Regions from separate parts of the Mesorhizobium dulcispinae genome, predicted to be linked through region 2. Evidence: riboswitches for the same ligand, from Rfam matches in the RefSeq annotation. Region 2 holds a riboswitch; the other holds the start of a gene.
What was found. A riboswitch is a leader RNA that binds a small molecule or an ion and turns the genes downstream of it on or off. The one in region 2 is predicted to bind thiamine pyrophosphate.
Positions count from the first base shown of each region.

Region 1: linked by a shared signal. The riboswitch ahead of thiC (phosphomethylpyrimidine synthase ThiC) and the one ahead of thiC (phosphomethylpyrimidine synthase ThiC) in region 2 are both predicted to bind thiamine pyrophosphate.

Region 1 covers NZ_JAVIIY010000016.1:85,882-91,094, forward strand. The annotation lists gene RFN30_RS26700 (hypothetical protein) at 135-689, opposite strand; gene RFN30_RS26705 (hypothetical protein) at 778-930, opposite strand; gene RFN30_RS26710 (hypothetical protein) at 917-1,063, opposite strand; gene RFN30_RS26715 (hypothetical protein) at 1,119-1,451, opposite strand; partial or broken gene RFN30_RS26720 (transposase) at 1,535-1,729, opposite strand; gene RFN30_RS26725 (Fic family protein) at 2,002-3,546, shown strand; TPP riboswitch at 3,741-3,857, shown strand; gene thiC (phosphomethylpyrimidine synthase ThiC) at 3,961-5,213, shown strand, end outside.
Region 2 covers NZ_JAVIIY010000018.1:13,369-18,581, forward strand. The annotation lists gene RFN30_RS27365 (thiamine phosphate synthase) at 1-321, opposite strand, end outside; gene RFN30_RS27370 (thiazole synthase) at 321-1,091, opposite strand; gene thiS (sulfur carrier protein ThiS) at 1,096-1,293, opposite strand; gene thiO (glycine oxidase ThiO) at 1,277-2,254, opposite strand; gene thiC (phosphomethylpyrimidine synthase ThiC) at 2,251-4,083, opposite strand; TPP riboswitch at 4,196-4,307, opposite strand; gene bioZ (3-oxopimeloyl-[acyl-carrier-protein] synthase BioZ) at 4,423-5,213, opposite strand, start outside.

The sequences.
Region 1 (5,213 bases), on a different contig from region 2:
TGTAGCGTACGCAAGGCAACTGCCCCGATTTACGCTCTAGTCATTTGCAAGTGCTGGGGTCAAATGAGCGGAATCGCCGCCCGCCCATCTTTCACAACGGAACGAATAGTGGCGAGTCTGCTACGGAGTAGCAGCTACGCACTAGCCATGAAGGCTTTCAGGATGGTGACGAAAGAGCCCACGTTGATGTTTGTGTTCTCCGCCATGTAATAGGCCATGTTGTCGAGCATGTCCTTATCGTACGGCCGGGGGGCTTCTTCGTAAACCTGGCAGCAGCGGAACGCCAAATCGAACGCCATGACGTAGTTCGAGTAGTTGTCCCACCAAACGACATAGTTGTCCCAGTGCTGAGCGTCGTCGTAGCTTACCCCGACGTTGTCGAAATTGCGAAGCCGCTCCGCTACCTCGCCCCATTCGATCGAAACGATCGGCGCGGCCTTGTAGAGAGCATGCAAAAGCGCGCCCGCTCTTTTGTAGTGGTCGGGGTTCTTTGAATTCAGAGCAACCCGGTACTGCTGGAGGCTGACCTGATAAGTGTCAAAGGCCAAATCGATCAACGCCGCATCCAGCGTGACAGACGCGCCGCTTGCCTTGTTGGCGGCCGGCCAACCGGATTCGTAATACTCTTTGACGAACGCCACGAAGAAACCGCGCTCGTCGAGCTCCTCGAACTTGGTGAATTGAACCATTACCCTGCGCCCTAGAGAATCAAGGGCACAAAAAAGCCCCCGTTTTGGAAACAGGGGCTTCTATCCGGCTTTTGTTCGCTCGGAAAGCCTATTTTTCGGCGAAAAAGGCCTTCATCACAACAGCTTCAGCGCTGAATGTGTCTTCGAAACGAAGAAGCGGCTGCTTAAGGCCGTTATTGGGGCACGCGCGGACGACCTTATCGCCCGAGCTTGCCGGGGTCTGATTGTCAGTTTTGGTCATAGGCACTCTCCCAAGTGTCGGTCATCGCGTTTAAACGTGTGGCAAGCGCATAGGTTTCAAAGCCCAGGTATTGCTGCAATGCAGCAAAATCAAGGGCGAGTCGATAAAAATGCACAAGCACGAGTCGCGCCACCAGTCAATACCTGATAGCTATTAAGGCCACATTAACAGACTCGGAGTGGGTTCGCCTAGAGGGAGAAGGGAAATTTCTTTGGGAGACCGGTTAATCCCCTCGATGGTGCGGCGCACAAATTCCGTAAAAATTTCACTTTTTGGGATATCGCTTGCGGCGCATCAAATCCCTTATCTCTTCGTTTCTCTTCGTTGGTGAGCTTGGGCGCCCGATCAATTTTGTTGACTGCCGCCTCAAAGGCTTCGTCAGATTGATCAGTTTTCAGGTCGCGTGCGGCTTCCTCGAACTTTTCTCTCTGAGATTTCTTTTCCATAAGTCTGTCTCTCGACCGCTCGCCGTGATCGACAACGAAAGTGCTGCAGCCGGTATAGGTATGGGTCTGCGGCATTCCCGCGTCAAGATTTGCGCCGCCGCTTACGCGTTTTGTACAGCGGCAACTCAAGCTGGACCGGCTTCCGATAATGCCTATGCCTATCGTCCAGCAGGAATTCGATAGGTAAGACGCTTGCCCTTCACGCCATTCAACGCGATGAAAGCGCGGGTGCCGTCATCGACGCCAAGCGCGACGCGGTTCGAATAGCGGAAATCAAATTCGGCAAGGTAGCGATGCAGGTGGTGTTCGCTGCAATGCTGATAGACGCCCTTCATGCCGCGCTTGAAGATCGAGATCGCGCAAATGCGGCGCCAGAACGGGCTCGATGGTACTCATCGCGGCCGTCGTTTCGCCCCGACAGAGACCTTCGGCACGCTGCCACCCGTGTTGAGACCGGCCAGTCGTCGCCCAAGAAGGCGGAAATCCCGAGCGAGACATTTCAGCAACGTTCTAGAATCCGTTTTCGGCAAAGTGTAACTTGCAGCATCAATTTTCAGGGAATAGGTTCATTTTTCATAGACCTCAGCCGGTTTGGACAGGAATTCGAGAGGAGAGCCCAAATTTCATGGCGGCGGCGCAGCAGAACCAATTTTCAGGGCCTGTTATCGTTTTTCAGGAAGTCCGCCTTCCCGAGACGGCGACTCCGGCCGGCTACAGCGCCCTGATCGGAGCCTATGGTCTCGCTGTGCCATTGCCGCGAACGTTATCTGCCACCGGCCAGCATCATCGCGTTATCGAACGGAATGGCTGGCGGATCATGACGCCCCGCCATGCTCCGCATCCAACCCTCGAAGGCCACCTGACCTTCGCGCTCAAGTACGAAGGGCTCGACCTAGCCGTCCTCAAGCGGCTCTTCCAAGTGACCGGTCCCGCGCCGATCGAGGTGCTGGTCCGTGAAAGCCCGAGCGGCAGTTATGCCCGCCGCATCTGGTTTTTATTTGAATGGCTGACGGGGGCGCGTCTCGATCTACCCGATGCTGATGCCGGACGTTATGTTCCGGTCGTCGATCCCGAGCTGCAGTGGTCCGGACCCGAGAAGACCGCCTCGCGCTACCGCATAAAGGACAATCTCCCCGGTACGCCTGAGTTCTGCCCTTTGGTGTTCCGCACCAAGACGCTCGAAAAATTCACCAGCCTTGAGCTGCCGCGACGCGCTGCGGCAATCGTAGCGGACGTGCCGCGCGACCTCCTTGCTCGGACCGCCGCCTTTCTTTTGCTCAAAGACTCCCGATCAAGCTACGCCATCGAGGGCGAGCGCCCGCCGGAAGATCGCATCCAACGCTGGGGCCGCGCTATCGCCGAAGCTGGCCAGCAACCGATCGATCGCGATGAGCTGCTTCGTCTGCAAAGAATTCTCCTCGGCGATGTCCGTTTCGTGAGACTTGGCTTTCGAAAGGAGGGAGGCTTCGTTGGTGCGCATGACAGGGAGACCCGCATGCCCCTACCCGATCACATCAGCGCTCGACCTGAGGACCTGCCAAGACTTATCGACGGGATGGGCGCTTTCGACCAAGGCCCCGCAAAAAATCTCGACCCGGTTGTGGCCGCCGCAATCCTCGCCTTCGGCTTTGTCTACGTCCATCCGTTCGAGGATGGAAACGGGCGCATTCACCGTTACCTAATCCAACAAGTCCTTGCCATGCGCGGCTTCAATCCGCCGGGGGTAGTGTTTCCCGTCTCGGCCGCGATCCTGGACCAGATCGACGAGTACAGGCGCGTGCTCGAGAGCTATTCGCAGCGCCTCCTGCCACTGGTCGAATGGGAACCGACGCCGCAATTCAACGTCCGGGTGCTGAATGACACCGGGGATTTCTACCGCTTCTTTGATGCAACCCCGCACGCCGAATTCCTCTATGCCTGCGTTCAGCGAACCATCGAACGGGATCTTCCCAACGAAACCGCGTTTCTGCAGCGCTACGATCAGTTCCGGCAACATGTGGATGCCTTTATCGACATGCCCGAGCGGCTGATCGATCTGCTCTTCCGTTTCCTCCACCAGAACGGCGGCCAGCTATCGAACCGCGCCCGCGAAAAGGAATTCGCCGCGCTGACGAATGACGAGGCAGAGCGGATCGAGGAGATCTACGCGCAAACCTTTGGTGCCGATTGAAGGCGTGATCATCGCAAGAATCGAACTTACAGTCCGGTGATTTGACAATCTTCTTATCCCTTCTCCGCTCTGTTCTCGGGCGCGCGATTTGTCGCCGCCATATGCGCGATCTTTTCCGACGAGTTTGATCAGCCGCCGATCAGCGCTGCGGCCTGAAGGCGCTTGACAAGACGGCGCTGGCCCGTTCAACCTAAGCCATTCACCAGGGGAGTCCCGGCAAGGGGCTGAGATACTGCTGGCTTTCGCGGCGCAGTGACCCGTTGAACCTGATCCAGTTCATACTGGCGTAGGGACGGTGCAAGCGCTTGCGGGAGTCTATGCCCGAGGTCCTGTTTCGGCAGGGCGACCAAAGCGTCTTTTCATCCTTCCGGCACAGAACTGGGTCTCCAATGCAGATGAGCAAAGGAGCCTCAAATGAATGCCTTGACCCCCACCGTGTCGACCGGGCCGCTGCCGGCGTCGCGCAAGATCCACAAATCCGGCGTCCTCCATTCACAGGTCAGGGTGCCCATGCGGGAGATCGCGGTCCACCCGACTGCCGGTGAGCCGCCGGTGACGGTCTACGATCCGTCAGGCCCCTATACCGACCCCGCGATTGAAACGGACATCGAAAAGGGTCTTGCCCGCCTTCGGCAGGACTGGATCGCCGCACGCGGCGATGTCGTGTCCTATGACGGCCGCCATGTCAGGCCGGAGGACAACGGATTTGCGACGGGAGAGCGCCTGACGCGGGAATTTTCCCTCCGCAACCCTCCGCTGAGGGCAAAGGCAGGCAAGGCGGTAACGCAGCTTGCCTATGCGCGCGCCGGGATCATCACGCCCGAGATGGAATTCGTGGCCATCCGCGAAAACCTTGGCCGCGAGATCGTGCGCGGCAGGCTGCAACAGGATGGCGAGGCGTTCGGCGCATCGATACCGGACTTCGTCACGCCGGAATTCGTACGCGACGAGGTGGCGCGCGGCCGCGCGATCATTCCCGCCAACATCAACCATCCCGAAAGCGAGCCGATGATCATCGGCCGCAATTTCCTGGTGAAGATCAACGCCAATATCGGCAATTCCGCCGTCACGTCCTCGATGGCCGAAGAGGTCGAAAAGATGGTCTGGGCGATCCGCTGGGGCGCCGACACGGTCATGGATCTGTCGACGGGCCGCAACATCCACAACATTCGCGAATGGATCGTGCGCAACGCGCCGGTGCCGATCGGCACGGTGCCGCTCTACCAGGCGCTGGAGAAGGTGGGCGGTGTCGCCGAGGATCTGAGTTGGGAAGTCTATCGCGACACGCTGATCGAGCAGGCCGAGCAGGGCGTCGACTATTTCACCATCCATGCCGGCGTGCGGCTGCACTATATACCGCTGACTGTCGACCGGGTGACCGGGATCGTCTCGCGCGGCGGCTCGATCATGGCCAAATGGTGCCTGCACCACCACCGCGAGAGCTTCCTCTACGAACACTTCGCCGAGATCTGCGACATTTGTCGGGCCTACGACGTGTCCTTCTCGCTCGGCGACGGGCTTCGTCCGGGCTCGATCGCCGACGCCAACGACGCCGCGCAGTTCGCCGAGCTGGAAACGCTAGGCGAGCTGACTCAGATCGCCTGGGCCAAGGACTGCCAGGTGATGATCGAGGGGCCCGGTCATGTGCCGATGCACAAGATCAAGCA
Region 2 (5,213 bases):
CTCCAGTTCGGCGTCGTCATGGGTGCTGAGGCCCAGCCTAAGGCCCGCCCTGCGGATCGCCTTTACATCCGCCTCGGCCAAGTCTTCCTGACCGAGATGGACGAAATCGCAATGCTCCTCGATCGCGAGGCGCCAGTAATCGTTGACGATAAGCTGGCAGCCATGGCGTTCACACACCGCCTTCGAGGCACGGATCTCCCGGCGCAGCGAAGCTTCGTCCTGGTCCTTGATGCGCAGTTGCACCAGCTTCACGCCAAGCGGCACAAGACGTTCGATCCATGCGGCGGAATCGACGATCAGGTAGAACGGATCGAGTTTCATCAGAACGCTGCCATGCCGATGACTGGGGTAGAGGGGACGGCCATGTCGCGCGGCTCAAGCAGGCCCGCGCAATGGGCCTCGCGACCCGCCTCGACCGCCTTGCCGAAAGCCGCAGCCATGGCGATAGGATCGCCTGCCTTGGCGACCGCCGTGTTCAGAAGCACCGCGTCGTAACCGAGCTCCATCACGGCTGCGGCATGCGACGGACGGCCAATGCCGGCATCGACGATCAGCGGAATGGCGGGGAAATGGCCGCGCAGGCTTCGAAGCGCATCGGCGTTCTGCGGCCCGCGCGCGGAGCCGATCGGCGCGCACCAGGGCATCAACACCCTGCAGCCAGCATCCAGCAGCCGTTCGGCGACGACAAGGTCGTCGGTCGTGTAGGGGAAGACCGCGAAGCCTTCCGAGGCAAGGATCCTTGCGGCCTCGACCAGCCCGAAGACGTCAGGCTGCAGCGTATCGTGGTTGCCGATCACCTCGAGCTTGATCCAGTCCGTGCCGAACACCTCGCGCGCCATCCGCGCCGTCGTTACCGCTTCGCTCACCGAATGGCAGCCGGCGGTGTTGGGCAGGACGCGAACATCCAGAGATTGGACCAGCGACCAGAACTGGCCTCCGGCCTTGCCACCGGAGGTTTCACGGCGGAGCGACACCGTGACGATCTCGGTGCCGGACGCCTTGATCGCTTCGGCCATGATTGCAGGCGAGGGATAAAGCGCGGTGCCCAGCAGGAGGCGGGACGAGAGCTTCTGTCCGTAAAGTTCGAGCATGGGATCAGCCTCCCTTCATCGGCGAGAGGATTTCGATGCGGTCGCCTTCGGCGAGGAGGCAGCGATCTCGCTCCCCGGCCGGCACGACGTCGCCGTTCAGCGCGGTGGCGAGCCAACCGCCCTGGAAATCGAGTTCGACAAGCAACGCGGCGAGCGTCCCCGCCGCGACTTCATGGCTCTGGCCATTAACGGTGAGCTTCAAGGGCAAACTCCTTCGCGGCGGGATTTCCCAGGATCATGTCGGCTGCCTGCCCAGCCATCGCCGGCGCGAGCAGAAAGCCGTGGCGATAGAGGCCATTGATGCGAATGTTCCTTCCGTCGCGCTCGACGCGAGGCAGGTTGTCGGCAAAGGCAGGGCGTACGCCCACGCCTGTTTCAACCAGCTCCGCTTCGCCGAAGGCCGGATGCAGCGCGTAGGCGGCGCCGAGCAGTTCCATGGTTGAGCGCGCGGTGATCGGACCGGCGGCATCGCACTCGATCATCGTCGCGCCGACCATGAACAGGTTTGCCGAGCGCGGCACGACATAGACCGGGACGCGGGGATGGAGCAGTCGTACCGGCCGCGCCAGCGAGATCTCGGCTGTTTGCAGGACGAGCATCTCGCCGCGCACGCCGCGCAGCTCCGAGCGTCTGTCGGCGATGCCGGTGCAGTCCACCTCGACATCCGCGTATCCCGAGCGGTGGCCAAACTCGATGCGCACGCCAACGCCGAGCAGCTTGTCTCGAAGGGCAAGCAACGCCTTGCGCGGGTCGAGATGCGCTTCCCCGGCGAAGAACAGCCCACGCCCGAACCGGCCAGCGAGAGCTGGTTCGAGTGTCGCGATCTCACAGGCGTCGAGCTGCCTGAAGCGGGATGTGCGGCGGCCGAACCGGTCGAGCTCGCCGGCGTCGCGGGCAGGAGCCAGCACCAGCGTGCCGCGGCGACAGACATGGCCGGGCAAGGCCGCATCCCACCAGTCGGCCGCGCCGCGCCCGAGTGCCAACACCGCCTCTTCGGCGCTCTCGCGTTCGCACCATGGCGCGAGCATGCCGCCGGCCTGCCAGGAGGCATTGCCGGCGATCTCTCTGCGCTTCTCGACGACGGTCACATCGGCGCCGCGTGTTGCCAGCTCGTGCGCGAGCGTCAGCCCGGCAACGCCCGCGCCGCGAATGAGCACCTTCATGTGTTTGTGCTCTCTGTGGTGCTGTCGACGGGCATGTAGAGGTCGCCGCCGTCCCGGTACTTCGCCGCCATGGCGGCAAGCCCGTCCCTCTGCGCTCCCTCTTCTCGGGCGGCATCGCGGATGTCATGCGAGATCCGCATCGAGCAGAATTTTGGGCCGCACATGGAGCAGAAATGCGCCACCTTGTGCGCCTCCTTCGGCAGGGTTTCGTCGTGGAAGGCCCGCGCCGTTTCGGGGTCGAGCGACAGGTTGAACTGATCTTCCCACCTGAACTCGAAGCGCGCCCGCGACAGCGCGTCGTCCCGGACCTTGGCGGCCGGGTGGCCCTTGGCCAGATCGGCGGCGTGAGCGGCGATCTTATAGGTGATGACGCCGGTCTTGACGTCGTCGCGGTCAGGCAGGCCGAGATGCTCCTTTGGCGTGACGTAGCAAAGCATGGCCGTTCCGAACCAGCCGATCATCGCCGCGCCGATGCCGCTTGTGATGTGGTCGTAGCCCGGCGCGATGTCGGTGGTGAGCGGCCCCAGCGTATAGAACGGCGCTTCGCCACAGATCGCGAGCTGCTTGTCCATGTTCTGCTTGATCTTGTGCATCGGAACGTGGCCGGGGCCCTCGATCATCACCTGGCAGTCCTTGGCCCAGGCGATCTTGGTGAGCTCGCCCAGGGTTTCGAGCTCGGCGAACTGGGCGGCGTCATTGGCATCGGCGATCGAGCCGGGGCGAAGACCGTCGCCCAGCGAGAACGCCACGTCATAGGCTCTGGCGATGTCGCAGATCTCTTCGAAATGCTCGTAGAGAAAGCTCTCCTTGTGGTGATGCAGGCACCATTTGGCCATGATCGAGCCGCCGCGCGACACGATGCCGGTGACGCGATCGACGGTGAGCGGAATGTAGGGCAGCCGCACGCCGGCGTGGATCGTGAAATAGTCCACACCCTGTTCGGCCTGCTCGATGAGGGTGTCGCGGAACACCTCCCAGGTCAGCGCCTCGGCAACCCCGCCGACCTTCTCCAGCGCCTGGTAGATCGGCACCGTGCCGATCGGCACCGGCGAATTGCGCACGATCCATTCACGGATGTTGTGGATGTTGCGGCCGGTGGAAAGGTCCATCACCGTATCGGCGCCCCAGCGGATCGCCCACACCATCTTCTCGACCTCCTCGGCCATCGACGAGGTGACGGCGGAATTGCCGATATTGGCGTTGATCTTCACCAGGAAATTGCGGCCGATGATCATCGGCTCGCTCTCGGGATGGTTGATGTTGGAAGGGATGATGGCGCGGCCGCGTGCCACCTCGTCGCGCACGAATTCGGGCGTGACGAAGTCCGGGATCGGGGCGCCGAAGCTCTCGCCATCGCGCTGAAGTCCTGAACGCAATTGCTCACGGCCAAGGTTTTCGCGAATGGCGACAAACTCCATTTCGGGCGTGATGACGCCGGCCCGCGCATAGGCGAATTGGGTGACGGCGCGGCCGCCGGCGGCGCGCAAGGGTTTGTTGCGCACCGGAAATTCCGGAGTCAGGCGATCGGCGGAGACGAACCCGTTGTCCTCGGGCTTGACCGTGCGGCCCTCATAGCGTTCGACATCGCCGCGTGCTTCGATCCATGTCTCACGCAGCCGCGGCAAGCCACGCTCGATCTCGGTTTTCACGGCGGCGTCGGTGTAGGGGCCGGACGAATCGTAGACCGTGACGGGCGGCTCGCCGGCGCTCGGGTGGACCGAGATCTCGCGCATCGGCACCCGCAGACCCGGGTGAACTTGGCCGGGCTTGTAGACCTTCTTGGAAGCTGGCAATTCGCCGACGGTGACGGTCGGGGTGTGGGCATTCATGAGTGAGCCTCCTTGCTCGAGTGCAACGGAGACCCAGTCCACGCGATGAGGAGGAAGTGACGCTTCGCACGGGAGTCGGGGTTTACCCGAATGCCGAAGCCGGATTGCCGACCCGCGAAGCCTCGCACCGTCCCTACGCCAGTATGAACTGGATCAGGTTCAACGGGTCACTGCGCACGATAGCAGTATCTCAGCCCCTTGCCGGGACTCCCCTGGTGAGACGTCTAGGTTGGACGATGCGACGTCGCCCTGTCAACTCCTGTTGCGGGCAGGTGCTCCTCAAGGGAGATTGGGATCGTCAGGCGCCGCGTTCCACGGGATCGGTGGGCGCCCTGCCGGTCAGAAACCAACCACCAGCGCTCCACCAGTCAGGCCGGCACCAGCCGCGGCAAGCAGCAGTTTCTCGCCCGGTCGAAAGGGATCGGCTCCGTGGGCAACCGACAGCGACAGCGGGATCGTCGCAGCCGACGAGTTGCCATAGTCGGCGATGGTCTTGACGATGCGCTCATCCTCGATGCCGAGCGACTTGCCGACCGCGTTGAAGATGCGGGCATTGGCCTGGTGCGGCACGAAACGCGTGATGTCAGGTACCGAAAGTCCGGCCGCAGCCAGTGCTTCGACGGAGCATCGGCTCATCATCTCCACCGCCTTGGCGAAGACATCGCGGCCGTTCGCGATGGTCATGCGGGTTTCGGCGATGTCGATCTCCTCCGCGAAGGGACGGTTGCTGCCGCCGGCCGGGATCTGGATCAGGCCATAGGCGGACCCGTCCGAGGCAAAAGATGAGCCGAGGATGCCGTGGCCGGGATCGCCGGACGGGGCCAACACCACAGCGCCCGCGGCATCGGCAAAGAGCACCGCGCTCGCGCGCTCTGCCGGATTGATCCGGCGGCTCAATATGTTGGCGGCGATGACGATGGCCGGTTTGTTGTGCAACCGCACGAAGCCGTCGGCGAAGGTCATCGCATAAATGAATCCCGCGCAGGCGCCGGCAAGGTCGACCCCGCCGGCCCTCTCAAGGCCAAGTCTGTGCGCCACCAGCGGCGCGCTCGGCGGCAGCAGATGGTCCGGCGTCGACGTGGCCAGAAGCAATAGACCGATCTCCTTGCGATCGATGCCGGCGGCCTTGA